One region of the Streptomyces sp. NPDC042364 genome, then DNA from elsewhere that is predicted to be linked to it. Evidence: riboswitches for the same ligand, from Rfam matches in the RefSeq annotation. Region 1 holds a riboswitch; the other holds the start of a gene.
The links. A riboswitch is a leader RNA that binds a small molecule or an ion and turns the genes downstream of it on or off. The one in region 1 is predicted to bind glycine.
Positions count from the first base shown of each region.

Region 1 (7,162 bases):
ATGGCGCTGGCGCGGGACGACCGGCCCGTGGTGGCCGAGCGGGACGCGAAGTCCGTGTCCGTGGAGGACACGTACGACGTGGACATCCATGACCGGGTGCGGGTCCGCCTGGAGGTGCAGAGGCTCGCCGACCGGTGTGTGCGGCGGCTGAGGAGCGCCGGGCTGTCGGGGCGGACGATCGTGCTGAAGGTGCGGCGGTACGACTTCTCGACGCTGACGCGGTCGGAGACGCTGCGAGGGCCGACGGACGACCCGGCTGTGGTGCGGGAGGCCGCGGCACGGCTGCTGGAGGCCGTCGACACCACCGGCGGGGTGCGGTTGCTGGGGGTGGGGGTCAGCGGGCTCGCCGACTACACGCAGGAGGATCTGTTCGCGCAGGCTGCGGGGGAGCCGGAGCTTCCGGAGGAGGAGACGGTGGAGGAGGTCGTCGCGGAGGAGAGCGCCCCCGTCGAACGGCGGTGGTCGGCCGGGCACGACGTCCGGCACATCGAGTACGGGCACGGGTGGGTGCAGGGGAGCGGGCTCGGCCGGGTCACGGTGCGGTTCGAGACGCCGGGGGACGCGGAACCGGGCCGGGTGCGGACGTTCCGCACGGACGACCCCGATCTCGAGGCGGTGGATCCGCTGCCGTTGGTGCCGGGCGGACCGGTGCGGCCGTCGGAGGCGGTGACCGTGCCGGGTCCCGGAGCCGAGTATGAGGGAGGGGTCGGGCAGACATTCGCCGGGCCGCAGCTGCCGGGGTTGCCGCCACGATCGCGATGAAATGGCAGGTCAGGGGTCTTCCGGGCTTGTCACGTCGCCGAAGTCGTGGTCCAGAGGGGGAGGCGGGGCGATGTCCAGGCCGTAGTGGTGGTAGAGCTGGAGTTCCTGTTCGGGGGAGAGGTGGCGGCCCACGCCGAAGTCGGGGGCGTCCTTGATCAGGGCGCGGTCGAAGGGGACGCGGAGGGAACCCTCGACGAGTTCACTGGGCTCAAGGGGAACGAAGGCGTCGCGGCCGAAGAGGCCCGTGCGTATGGCAGCCCATTCGGGGACGCCGGTCGCGTCGTCCAGGTAGACCTCGTCCACTGTGCCGATCTTGGTGCCCTTGCGGTCGAACGCCTTGCGGCCGATCAGATTGCGCGGATCGATGTCGGTCTGCACGGGCCCTCCAAGTGGTCGCCATGAGGGTTGCAAATCGTTCCTCACCACTACGAAAAGGCACATCGGGGATGGCGGCCACTCGAAGACACGTGCGTTGACCGCGCTGATACGCTGGCAGCGGCTGTTGAACCCGTGCGGGAGAGTCCTCCGGACACCATCCGGAGGCGCCGAAGGAGCAAATCCTCCCCGGAATCTCTCAGGCTCACGTACCGCACGGACGAGGTCACTCTGGAAAGCAGAGCGGGTGTCGACGGTTTCCGCTCTCACCGACGGTGAAAGCCGGTCCTACCCGGGCCGGTGAAGCTCTCAGGTCGAGATGACAGAGGGGGAGGCCGTCCGGGCACCCGTGCCGTGGTGCCCTCGAAGGTCGCGTCAGACCAGGAGGCCTCCGCAATGACCGCCCACCGCATTCCGCTCGCAGAGCTCGAACAGGGAATCCCGTTCGAGCGGCGTCACATCGGACCCGACGCCGAGGCCCGGGCCAAGATGCTCGCCCACGTCGGCTACGGCTCGCTCGACGAGCTGACGGCCGCCGCGGTCCCCGATGTGATCAAGAACGCCGAGGCACTGAAGCTGCCGGGCGCGCGCACCGAGGCCGAGGTGCTCGCCGAGCTGCGGTCGCTCGCGGACCGCAACCAGGTGCTGGGCTCCATGATCGGACTCGGCTACCACGGGACCTTCACGCCGCCCGTCATCCTGCGGAACGTCATGGAGAACCCCGCCTGGTACACGGCTTACACGCCGTACCAGCCCGAGATCTCCCAGGGGCGGCTCGAAGCGCTGCTCAACTTCCAGACCATGGTCGCCGACCTCACCGGCCTTCCCACCTCAGGCGCATCCCTGCTCGACGAGGGCACGGCCGCCGCCGAGGCCATGGCGCTCTCCCGGCGCATGGGCAAGAACAAGAAGGGTCTCTTCCTGGTCGACGCGGACGCGCTGCCGCAGACCATCGCCGTGATCGAGACGCGCGCCGAGCCCACCGGGGTCGAGGTCGTCGTCGCCGACCTCAGCGACGGCATTCCCGCCGACATCGCCTCACGCGAGATCAACGGCGTGCTCCTCCAGTACCCGGGCGCCTCCGGAGCCGTACGCGATCTGAAGCCGGTCATCGAGCAGGCCCACGGACTCGGGGCACTCGTCACCGTCGCCGCCGACCTGCTCGCCCTGACGCTGCTGACCCCGCCCGGTGAGCTGGGCGCCGACATCGCGATCGGTACGACCCAGCGGTTCGGTGTGCCGATGGGCTTCGGCGGGCCCCACGCGGGCTACATGGCCGTGCGCGAGAAGTTCGCGCGCAGCCTGCCCGGACGGCTCGTGGGCGTCTCCGTGGACGCAGACGGGCACAAGGCCTACCGGCTCGCCCTCCAGACGCGTGAGCAGCACATCCGCCGCGAGAAGGCGACCAGCAACATCTGCACCGCCCAGGTGCTGCTGGCCGTGATGGCCGGCATGTACGCCGTCTACCACGGGCCCGAGGGCCTGCGGACCATCGCGCGGCGCACCCACCGGTACGCCACCGTCCTCGCGGCCGGACTCGCCGCGGGCGGGGTGGAGGTCGTGCACGGCGCGTACTTCGACACGCTGACCGTGCGGGTGCCGGGACGGGCCGCCGAGGTCGTGGCGGCCGCGCGCGAGCACGGTGTGAACCTGCACCTCGTGGACGCCGACCAGGTGTCCGTCGCCTGCGACGAGACCACGACGCGGGCGCAGCTGGGTGCCGTGTGGACGGCGTTCGGTGTGGAGGGCAGCGTCGAGGACCTCGACGCCGTCGCCGAGGACACGCTGCCCGAGGCGCTGCTGCGCTCCGACGAGTACCTCACCCACCCGGTGTTCCACGAGAACCGGTCCGAGACGGCGATGCTGCGCTACCTGCGGCGTCTCGCCGACCGGGACTACGCGCTCGACCGGGGCATGATCCCGCTGGGTTCCTGCACCATGAAGCTCAACGCGACCACCGAGATGGAGCCGGTGACCTGGCCCGAGTTCGGGCAGCTGCACCCCTTCGCGCCCGCCGCGCAGGCGCAGGGCTATCTGACGCTGATCCGTGAGCTGGAGGAGCGGCTCGCCGAGGTCACCGGATACGACAAGGTGTCGCTCCAGCCGAACGCCGGATCGCAGGGCGAGCTGGCCGGGTTGCTCGCCGTACGCGGCTACCACCGGGCCAACGGCGACGACCAGCGGACGGTGTGTCTGATCCCGTCCTCCGCGCACGGCACCAACGCCGCGAGCGCCGTGATGGCCGGGATGAAGGTCGTCGTGGTGAAGACCGCCGAGGACGGCGAGATCGACGTCGAGGACCTCCGGACGAAGATCGAGCAGTACCGGGACGAGCTGTCCGTACTGATGATCACCTACCCGTCGACCCACGGGGTGTTCGAGGAGCACGTCGCCGACATCTGCGCCCAGGTGCACGACGCGGGCGGCCAGGTGTACGTCGACGGCGCCAACCTCAACGCGCTGGTGGGCCTCGCCAAGCCCGGCCACTTCGGCGGTGACGTCTCGCACCTGAACCTGCACAAGACGTTCTGCATCCCGCACGGCGGAGGCGGCCCCGGTGTCGGCCCGGTGGCGGTCCGGGAGCACCTGGCGCCGTATCTGCCGAACCACCCGATGCAGCCCGCGGCCGGCCCGGAGACCGGTGTGGGTCCGATCTCGGCCGCCCCGTGGGGCTCGGCGGGCATCCTGCCGATCTCGTGGGCGTACGTCCGGCTGATGGGCGGCGAGGGCCTCAAGCGGGCGACGCAGGTCGCCGTGCTCAGCGCCAACTACATCGCCAAGCGGCTGGAGCCGCACTACCCGGTGCTCTACACCGGCCCGGGCGGGCTCGTCGCGCACGAGTGCATCGTCGACCTGCGGCCGCTGGCGAAGACGACCGGCGTGAGCGTCGACGACATCGCCAAGCGGCTGATCGACTACGGCTTCCACGCGCCGACGATGTCGTTCCCGGTGGCCGGGACACTGATGATCGAGCCGACCGAGTCGGAGGACCTCGCCGAACTGGACCGGTTCTGCGACGCGATGATCGCGATCCGCGCCGAGATCGAGAAGGTCGGCGCGGGCGAGTGGCCCGCCGAGGACAACCCGCTGCGGAACGCGCCGCACACCGCGGCCGCGCTCGGCGGCGAGTGGAACCACGCGTACACACGTGAGGAGGCCGTGTTCCCGGCCGGGGTCAAGCCCGCCGACAAGTACTGGCCGCCGGTGCGCCGGATCGACCAGGCCTTCGGCGACCGTAACCTGGTCTGCTCCTGCCCGCCGCTGGACGCCTACGAAGAGTAGTCATCCGCGCATACGCCTCGGGGCCGGTTCGGAGAGTGATTCTCCGGCCGGCCCCTCTTGTTGCTTGTGTCCGGGCGGACGCCGCTGCGGGGACGCCCGCCCTGTGCGCACCTCGCGCGGCTCAGGCCGCCGTCATCACCGTGCCGCTGTCCAGCGGGCGGTGCGGGGCGATGATCCGGCCGTCGGGAAGGAGCTCACCGGTGTCCTCGAAGAGCAGAACGCCGTTGCAGAGCAGGCTCCATCCCTGCTCCGGGTGGTGCGCGACGAGTCGGGCGCCCTCCCGGTCGGCGGATGCGGCGGTCGGGCACGGTGGCTGGTGCTGGCACATGGTTGTTGGGATCTTTCGCTCTGTCGTGAGTGGTGAGATGGCTGTCGTGTCTGTTCCGCGGCGTGAAGCCTCGCTCATGGCCGCCCCCCGTTGTGATAATTCGGTCCGGTCCCAGTGTTGCCCCACGGGCGTCAATCCGCAGGCATTTCGCAGCACCGCTTCTCACAGGTTGATGACGCATCCCCCGCGCGGACGGTTCATCGCAACTCCACTGTCCATTCGGGTGGTTCGCAATGGTCGGATGGGGCTAGTCCGACGGGGGTGAGGGGCGGGGAATAGCTCGTACGAGCGTATTGCCGCGCGGAAGAGCGGCATGGTGTGCCGATGACAGCCGAGTACCCCGCTGCCGGTATATCGGCAGCGGGGTACTCGATGAGGCGAGTGAGGCGGCGACCTCGGCTCAGGCGGGCGACCCCATCAGGGGCGCGGGGGTCACTCGGGTGGTCAGGACCGGCAGGAGATCGGCGACCCGGTGCGGGCGGTGGGCCGCGATTCCGGGTGGTGCGGGGGCCAGCGGGACCAGGAGGTCGGTCGGTGCCGGGTGGCCGGTGGTCCCGTCGGCGGTGGTGTCCGCATGCAGCCAGAGGGTGAGCATGTACAGCTCGGGTACGGACAGCAGACGGGGCTGGTAGGGCTGTTGCATGACGTCGGCCTGGCGCAGGGCGTGTTCGGTGGAGGCGATGTACGGACCCTCGAAGAAGTGCGAGAACGCCCACCCGTCGGGGGTGAGGCGGGTCTCGGCGGCGGCCAGGGCGCGGTCGCCGGAGCGGATCAGGAAGCGCCAGCCCGCGAGCCGGGTGCTGCCGGCGCCCTCGGAGGTGATCCGGTCGAGTACGTGGACGGGCAGCGGGAGTTCGGGCGTGGCGGGACCTTGGGCGTTTCGCAGGGAAGGGGTTCGGTCCTCCCTGACGGCGGTGGGAGATCCGAGTGCCGTGAGGACGGTGCGCAGGGCGGGCGCGGGAGCCGGGGGGACAAGCAGCGGCATGGTGGGTCGCCTCTCATTCGACAGGCACGGTGGCGCGAGGGCGGGGGCGGACGGCGCTGTCAGCTCTCGTGGATCGAAGAGACGGGTGCCCGGGGTCCGGTGCGTGGGTTGGGGGTCCGCCGTGCGAGCTCCGACGGCAGGACCGAGGACCGCGAGTGCCGACTCTCAGCCTCGTTTGCGGAGTTTATACGACGCGTGTTCAATCGGTGTTTCGGCTAGCTGTCTTCGATATGAAGAGCAAGGCGGTATCCGGTCGCTGAATCGCGGGAATCATCCCGATTTTTTGTCGGGGATGAGGAGATGACCTCGGATTACCGACGCGTAGCGGTCGGCCGGTTCTCGTCGGCGCTTTTCACGAATCCAGGCGTGGAAAGCGCGTGCTCTTTCGTGCCGCGTGAATGTGCCAGAAGCACGCCTACGCAAAAGGGCCGAGGGTGAACGGGCTCAGCCTAGCGGGCGCAGGTCTCGCGCGGGACGTTATCGGCGGCTCTGCCTGGGCATCATCATCCGTGAACCGGGACAGTCGTGGCCGGCTCGTCGGCCTGCCCATCCGAGGAGGGACACTTCGATGGGGGAGAAGGTCGTGGCGGGGTCGTTCGGCCTGTCCGACCGTCAGCTCTACCGTGACAAACTGCGGCAGTGTCTGACGGGACTGGAGCGCCTGCTGGAGGAGAAGCGGTTCGACCGCCCGAAGAACCTGATGGGCGTGGAGATCGAGCTGAACCTCGTCGGGGCCGACGGCCTGCCGAGAATGATGAATGCGCAAGTACTGGAACGGATTGCGAGCCGAGACTTTCAAACAGAACTCGCCATGTTCAATCTGGAAGTCAACATCGCTCCCCACCGGCTGGGCGGCCGGGTATTCGACCGGCTTTCCGAGGAGCTGCGGACGTCCTTGGCGTACGCCGACCGGAAAGCCGGGGAGGTGGATGCCGGCATCGTGATGATCGGCATTCTGCCGACGCTCGACCGGGACGACCTGGTCTCGTCCAACCTCTCCGCGGGCGACCGTTACACGCTCCTCAACGATCAGATCGTCGCCGCCCGCGGTGAGGACTTCACGCTCGACATCGACGGTGTGGAGCGGCTTGTGTGCACATCGAAGTCGATCGCGCCGGAGGCCGCCTGCACCTCGGTGCAGTTGCACCTCCAGGTCACTCCCGAGCGCTTCGCGGACGTGTGGAACGCGGCTCAGGCGGTCACGGCGGCGCAGGTCGCCATCGGGGCCAACGCGCCGTTCCTGTTCGGGCACGAGCTGTGGCGGGAGTCGCGGCCGCCGCTGTTCCAGCAGTCGACGGACACCAGGCCGCCGGAGCTCCAGGCCCAGGGTGTGCGGCCGCGCACCTGGTTCGGGGAGCGGTGGATCTCCTCGGCGTACGACCTCTTCGAGGAGAATCTGCGCTTCTTCCCGGCGCTTCTGCCCATCTGCG
Region 1 is NZ_JBWKAJ010000030.1:9,937-17,098, forward strand. It holds partial or broken gene AC067N_RS35950 (DNA polymerase IV) at 1-847, shown strand, start outside; partial or broken gene AC067N_RS35955 (PRC-barrel domain-containing protein) at 988-1,203, opposite strand; glycine riboswitch at 1,266-1,362, shown strand; gene gcvP (aminomethyl-transferring glycine dehydrogenase) at 1,534-4,419, shown strand; gene AC067N_RS35965 (DUF5999 family protein) at 4,541-4,747, opposite strand; gene AC067N_RS35970 (hypothetical protein) at 5,148-5,732, opposite strand; gene AC067N_RS35975 (glutamate-cysteine ligase family protein) at 6,301-7,162, shown strand, end outside.

Region 2 (7,162 bases), on a different contig from region 1:
CAATTCTCCCGTTGAGCCTTTCTTGAGGTTCTCCGAATGCAGAGAAGTTCGGTCCGTTGACACCCCGGAATGCCCTCCATACGTTCTTTCCGACGAACGGGGCCACCGACCGAGCAAAAACAGCAGGGGCTCCACGTAAACGGGAAACGGGGAAAATAAATGAAGAGCACCATGCGCCGTGGCGTCGGTTCGGCATTTGCCGCGACCGCGCTCCTCGCGGGCACGATGATGACCACCCAGGGCACCGCTTTCGCGGGAACCGCAGACACGCAGGACTGCGGGACGGGCTACTTCTACTCCGTGGAGAAGTTCGGCTCGCCCACGTACAAGCCCATCGCGCCCACGGCCGGCCGGTACAACTCCAGCAAGTCCAAGGCGAAGCTCAACTACACGATGACCACGACCACGTCCCGCGCGACCGCCTGGAGCGTCGGCGCCACCGCGTCCCTGTCGTGGGGCATCGCCAAGATCGAGGCCCGCACGGACTACTCGGTCACCAAGAAGACCTCCAAGGGAATCAAGGTCACCAACCAGATGGTGGTCAAGGGCAAGCACTACGGCTTCGTCACACCGAAGGTGAAGTTCCAGCGATTCAACATCCGCAAGGAGCGCTACGGACCCAACTGCACGACGGTGGTCGTCAAGGACTACGGGCTCATGAACGCCATCGTCGCCTACCCCTTCTACTCCGAATGCCAGACCAAGAAGTCGAGCGGGTGCAAGCCGAAGCCGTAAATCCTCGGCAATAAACTCCGGGCGCACATTTCCAGTGCGCTGAACAACGGGGGAAAAGCGCCCGGAAAACGCGTCCGGGCATCGTCCTCGCGCACGGGGGCACGAGAACGATGCCGAGGAGCCCCTGGCTCCGGAAGGCTCTCTGACGAGTCCTTCCGGAGCCAGGGGCTCCGTCCTGCGTAACGGGAGGGGCCAGGGGCTGTCCCGTAGGGCTCAGTACCCGCCCGGATAGCCGTACCCGCCGGCGGCCGGGGCCTGGGCCGGGGCGCCGTGGGCCTCGCGGTCGTAGAAGGGGCGGGCCGCGGCGCGCAGCCACATCGCGACCGGGTCGTACTCGTCGGACATGGCGACGGTGGAGACGGGCAGCCCGTCCGGGACGGCACCGACGGACTGCTGCATCATCGCGCGCACCGAGTCGACCGCGGGCGGCGAGGTGTCGTACACATCGAGGCCGATCGCCAGATACGGCGCGCCGAGCGAGGGCTGCACCCAGGCGCGGCGCAGCGAGCGCACGGCCGGGGTGCGGTGGGCGTTCTGGGTGAGCAGGGCGTAGAACTGCGGGATCTCGATGGCCGGCTCGGACAGCCGCAGCGGGCCCGCGGGCTGCCGTTCCAGACCGGTGGCGATCCGGCGCAGATCGAGCCACGGGATGCCGACGCCGCCGCCCGGCGCGTGCGGGTTGAGCCAGAGTCCGTAGTGGTCGGGGTAGAGCGTGCGGGCCACGTCCAGGCCGTCGACGACCTCGTAACTGCGGTTCCAGCCGCTGGCGGAGAGCTCCTGGGCGGAGGTGACACAGGGCGCGTAGTTGAACCCGTCCACCTCCATGTTCCCGTACTGGGCGTCCGGGGAGCCGGCCTGGCCGTGCCACAGGAGCATCCACACCTGACCGGTGGCGGGGGTCGCGAGGGCACGCAGCAACGCCTCGTAGGCGTCGTAACGCCCCGGCGTCACCTGGCGCAGCATGTGCTCGACCTGCCCGGTCGCCGTGCCGCTCGCGCTCACGTCAGCCGCCCTTCGGTTTGGAGCTGGTGGTGTCGGACCCTGGTTTGTGGAGAACCAGCTTAGGTGGTGTGCGGGTCGAGCCGGCGAGGGCTCGGGGCTTGCCGTGCGCCGCGGACCACGGCGTCGTCGTGACTGGTGGGGCCCGGCGGCGGAGCCGCTGATGTCACCGCCCCGCTCCCCTTCGGGGCCCGGTGTCAGTAGCCGTGTTGGTAGAAGGGGCGGACCTTTTCGCGGAGCCAGTCGCCCACCGGGTCCTGGGCCACGTCCAGGAAGACCATGTTGACCGGCCAGGCCACCGGTTGTCTGCCGAGGGCCCGGCCGAGGGCGTCCAGGGGGAGGGTGCGGTCGGCCTCCCAGGAGACGAGGTCGACGCCGATGAACATCACGGGGTCGGCGGTCTCGATGGCGGCGAGGCAGCGGCGGGCGGTGAGGACGGCGCCGGTCGCGGCGAACTCGGCGGAGGCCGCGGCGAGGAAGTCGACCGGGTCGTCCTGCCAGTCCGGTTCGAACAGGCGGACGCGGGCGCCGCTCGCCGACCCGTCCAGCGGGGTCCGGGCGGCCCGGCACAGCTCGGCCACGGCGGGTGGCGGCAGCGGGATGCCCACGAGGCCGTCCGGGTTCAGCGCGAGGCCGGCCTGCGGGGGCAGCCCGCGGGCGAACTCGACGGCCGGGGCGATCGTGTACGACATGTGGTTGCCGACGACCTGGCGGAACTGCTCCTCGGAGCTGAAGACCGGCACGTACACCTGGCCGTCCAGCTCCATCGTGGGAAGGTCCAGCTCACGGCTGTTCGGTCCGCCGCCCTCGGGCAGCGGCACCCAGACGAAGCTGCGGGCCAGCACCTCCACGATCCGCGGGCCGGCCCCCGGCACCCCGAGGGAGGCGGAGAGCACCTCCTCCAGCTCGTTGCCGGGCCACCCGCCGTGTCCATGGGGGTGTGCCTGTGCCGGGAAGTCCGCCGGGAAGTCCATCTGCCGCCTACCGCTTTACTCCGTGATGCTGTTGTCCCTGCACCTTAATGCCCTCCGCGGGCAAAGGGGACGGCCCGGCGTCGCCTCCGACGACGCCCCGGCCCCGCCTCTCCCGCAGGACCCGCGCTCAGCCCTCGAAGCCGATCCGCTTCAGCGCGTCCGCGGCGGCCCGGTCGATCAGCACCGCCGAGCCGCAGCCCTCCGGCAGGCGCCCCTTCTCCACGGCCCGCAGCAGCCGGGTCATCGCTCCCCGGTGCCGGGCGAAGGCGTACCGGGACACCCCGCGCCCCCGCTCCCGCTGTCCGTCCCGTGCCTCACCGGGGGTGACGTCCAGCAGCAGCAGATGGAGGGTGCCGCCCCGCCTGGCGGCCTCGCGGGCGAGCCAGCGCCGCACCCATGCCTGGGTCCCGCAGTCGTGCACGACGACGCCCTCGCCGGAGCGCAGCGCGCGGCGGAGCCCGGCGTAGTGCGCGAAACGCACGAGCGGCCGGTACACGGCGTACGGCAGGACACGCGCCAGGCGGGCGTCGAAGCGGTCACGCGTGTCCTGGGAGTCGATCCGCAGACCCGGCACCGCGCGCCGCATCAGGGTCGACTTGCCGCTGCCGGGGAGCCCGGTGACGACCACGACGTCGTCGGCCGCGAACGACAGTTCGTGCGGGCTCCGCCCGGAGCGCTCCCTGAGGTCGCGGACGACCGCCGCCGGGAAGGGGCCGCAGGCCGCGGCGGCCGGGCCGGCGGGCTGCTCGGGCAGGGCGAGGCCCGAGGTCGTCGCGCACGCCGTGGTCCTGTTCACCGTGATCGTCCTCCCCAGGGGTTGAGAGACTCATCCCCACAGACCGTAAAGAGAAGGTAATGCCCGATCGCTCCTGATTCAGTCCTCGTACTGCCACAAGAGTGCTACGGAACGCTACGGCTGTCCTTTCGTCCCGCGTGCCGCCCGGGACGGGTGCGCCTGCTGCGGCGTACCCCCGGCCCTGAGGCTCCCCCTGCCGTGCCGCGTCGATGCGTGCAATGATGTGCGCGCCAACTGCATACCGGCCGCTTGAATCCGCGCGGGAGAGCTCCCAGCAGTCTTCGCTGGGGCGCCGAAGGAGCAAGTCCCTCCCTTGAATCTCTCAGGCCCAGATACCGCGCGGGCGAGGCACATCTGAAAAGCGAGCCGCTGCGCCAGTGGCTCCACCCAAGGTGCAAACCGCGACCACCGGTGCGTCATCAGGACGTACGGTCGAGGTGAACCTCTCAGGTTCCGATGACAGATGGGGAGGAACGTCCTCGCCTTCCCTCACGCTCGGCTTCGCTCGCGCGGGAGGGACCCCCATCGCCTTGGGAGCAGAACCGATGAGCAGTAGCCCCACCGCCGGACCGCGCCGTACCGCGCTCGATGCCCTGCATCGCTCGCTCGGCGCGACGATGACCGACTTCGCGGGCTGGGACATGCCCCTGCGCTACGGCTCCGAGCGCGACGAGCACATCGCCGTACGGACGAGGGCCGGGCTCTTCGACCTCTCCCACATGGGTGAGATCACCGTCACCGGCCCGCAGGCGGCCGCGCTCCTCGACCACGCCCTGGTCGGGAACATCGGCGGGGTGCAGACGGGCCGTGCCCGCTACACCATGATCTGCCGCGAGGACGGCGGCATCCTCGACGACCTGATCGTCTACCGCCTCGCGGAGACCGAGTACATGGTCGTCGCGAACGCCTCCAACGCCCAGGTCGTGCTGGACGCCCTGGTGGAGCGCGCGGCCGGCTTCGACGCCGAGGTCCGCGACGACCGGGACGCGTACGCGCTGATCGCCGTCCAGGGCCCCGAGTCCCCCGGCATCGTGAAGGCGCTCACCGACGCCGACCTGGACGGCCTGAAGTACTACGCGGGCCTGCCGGGCACGGTCGCCGGCGTCCCGGCGCTGATCGCGCGCACCGGGTACACCGGCGAGGACGGCTTCGAGCTGTTCGTGAAGCCGGAGCACGCCGTGGAGCTGTGGCAGGCGCTGACCAAGGCGGGCGAGGGCGTCGGCCTGGTGCCGTGCGGCCTGTCCTGCCGGGACACGCTGCGCCTGGAGGCGGGCATGCCGCTGTACGGGCACGAGCTGACCACCGAACTGACGCCCTTCGACGCCGGGCTCGGCCGGGTGGTGAAGTTCGAGAAGGAGGGCGACTTCGTGGGCCGCGCGGCCCTGCGCGAGGCCGCCGAGAACGCCCACCACGAACCGCCGGTCCTCGTCGGCCTGATCGCCGAGGGCCGTCGGGTCCCCCGTGCCGGGTACCCCGTCGTCGCCGACGGCAAGGTGATCGGCAAGGTCACCTCCGGCGCCCCCTCCCCCACCCTGGGCAAGCCGATCGCCATGGCGTACGTCGACGCCATGTACGCCGCCCCGGGCACCACCGGGGTCGCTGTGGACATCCGGGGCAGCCACGAGCCGTACGAGGTCGTGGCACTGCCGTTCTACAAGCGGTCCAAGTGACACCGTAGGAGTCGGCTCACCGTCGTTCAGAAGCGGCATGGCGGCGTCGTGCGGAACGGCACGGCGCCGCACCCGAGCGTGACAAAGGGCACATCCGCCCTGCTCAACAGCGGTTTCAGCAGTCCCCCATTCATCATCACTCCCCCGCGTACAGGAGAATTCAGGCCATGAGCAACCCGCAGCAGCTGCGCTACAGCAAGGAGCACGAGTGGCTGTCGGCCGCCGAGGACGGCGTCTCGACGGTGGGCATCACGGAGCACGCGGCCAACGCGCTCGGCGATGTCGTCTACACCCAGCTTCCCGAGGTGGGCTCCACGGTGACCGCGGGCGAGTCCTGCGGCGAGCTGGAGTCGACGAAGTCCGTCAGCGATCTGTACTCCCCGGTGAGCGGTGAGATCACCGAGGTCAACGAGGACGTGGTGAACGATCCGTCGCTGGTGAACACCGCCCCCTTCGAGGGCGGCTGGCTGTTCAGGGTACGGGTCACGGACGAGCCGGGCGATCTGCTCTCCGCCGACGAGTACACCGCCTTCATCGCCGGCTGAGAGGTCGTAGCACCATGTCGCTTCTGAACACGCCCCTGCACGAGCTGGACCCGGAGGTCGCGGCCGCGGTCGACGCCGAGCTGCACCGCCAGCAGTCCACCCTGGAGATGATCGCCTCGGAGAACTTCGCTCCGCTCGCCGTCATCGAGGCCCAGGGCTCCGTCCTCACCAACAAGTACGCCGAGGGCTACCCCGGCCGCCGCTACTACGGCGGCTGCGAGCACGTCGACGTCACCGAGCAGATCGCCATCGACCGCGTCAAGGCCCTCTTCGGCGCCGAGTACGCCAACGTCCAGCCCCACTCCGGCGCCTCCGCCAACCAGGCCGCCCTGTTCGCGCTGGCCCAGCCGGGCGACACCATCCTCGGCCTGGACCTCGCCCACGGCGGCCACCTCACCCACGGCATGCGCCTGAACTTCTCCGGCAAGCAGTTCAACGTGGTCGCGTACCACGTCGACACCGCCACCGGACTGGTCGACATGGCCGAGGTGGAGCGCCTCGCCAAGGAGCACCGTCCGAAGGTGATCATCGCCGGCTGGTCGGCGTACCCGCGGCAGCTGGACTTCGCGGAGTTCCGCCGGATCGCCGACGAGGTCGAGGCGTACCTGTGGGTGGACATGGCGCACTTCGCGGGCCTCGTCGCCGCGGGCCTGCACCCCAACCCCGTCGCGTACGCGGACGTGGTCACCTCCACCACCCACAAGACGCTCGGCGGACCGCGCGGCGGGATCATCCTGGCGAAGAAGGACTTCGCCAAGAAGCTCAACTCCTCCGTCTTCCCCGGCTTCCAGGGCGGACCGCTGGAGCACGTCATCGCCGCCAAGGCCGTCTCCTTCAAGGTCGCCGCCGGCGAGGAGTTCAAGGACCGCCAGCGGCGCACGGTCGAGGGCGCGAAGATCCTCGCCGAGCGGCTGACCGCACCGGACGCGCGAGCGGCCGGGGTCAACGTCCTGTCCGGCGGCACCGACGTGCACCTGATCCTGGTCGACCTGCGCGAGTCCGAGCTGGACGGTCAGCAGGCCGAGGACCGCCTCCACGAGGTCGGCATCACCGTCAACCGCAACGCCGTCCCCGACGACCCGCGTCCGCCGATGGTCACCTCGGGCCTGCGTATCGGCACCCCCGCGCTCGCCACCCGGGGCTTCACCGCCGAGGACTTCACCGAGGTCGCCGACATCATCGCCGAGACCCTCAAGCCCGCCTACGACACCGAGGCCCTCAAGACCCGGGTCAAGGCCCTCACCGACAAGCACCCGCTCTACCCCACCCTGGGCAAGTGACCCCGGGCAGGGGCCGGAATCGTCCGAACTCCGGCCGCTGTTCCGGGAAGTAACCCCGGTTTCACCGGCACACAGTGCCGTTCTTCGGGGGCGCCGCGCACACTGGGCAGTGAGCGCGGTGCCCCGCCCCCCCTCGCACCACCCCCCGTTCTGAGGAGTCACC
Region 2 is NZ_JBWKAJ010000009.1:288,367-295,528, forward strand. It holds gene AC067N_RS20615 (hypothetical protein) at 160-735, shown strand; gene AC067N_RS20620 (enhanced serine sensitivity protein SseB C-terminal domain-containing protein) at 949-1,737, opposite strand; gene AC067N_RS20625 (enhanced serine sensitivity protein SseB) at 1,932-2,708, opposite strand; gene AC067N_RS20630 (AAA family ATPase) at 2,836-3,504, opposite strand; glycine riboswitch at 3,755-3,852, shown strand; glycine riboswitch at 3,853-3,977, shown strand; gene gcvT (glycine cleavage system aminomethyltransferase GcvT) at 4,050-5,174, shown strand; gene gcvH (glycine cleavage system protein GcvH) at 5,342-5,719, shown strand; gene glyA (serine hydroxymethyltransferase) at 5,734-6,999, shown strand.
Region 2: it holds a riboswitch for glycine, as region 1 does, so the genes downstream of both, gcvT (glycine cleavage system aminomethyltransferase GcvT) here and gcvP (aminomethyl-transferring glycine dehydrogenase) in region 1, are expected to answer to the same signal.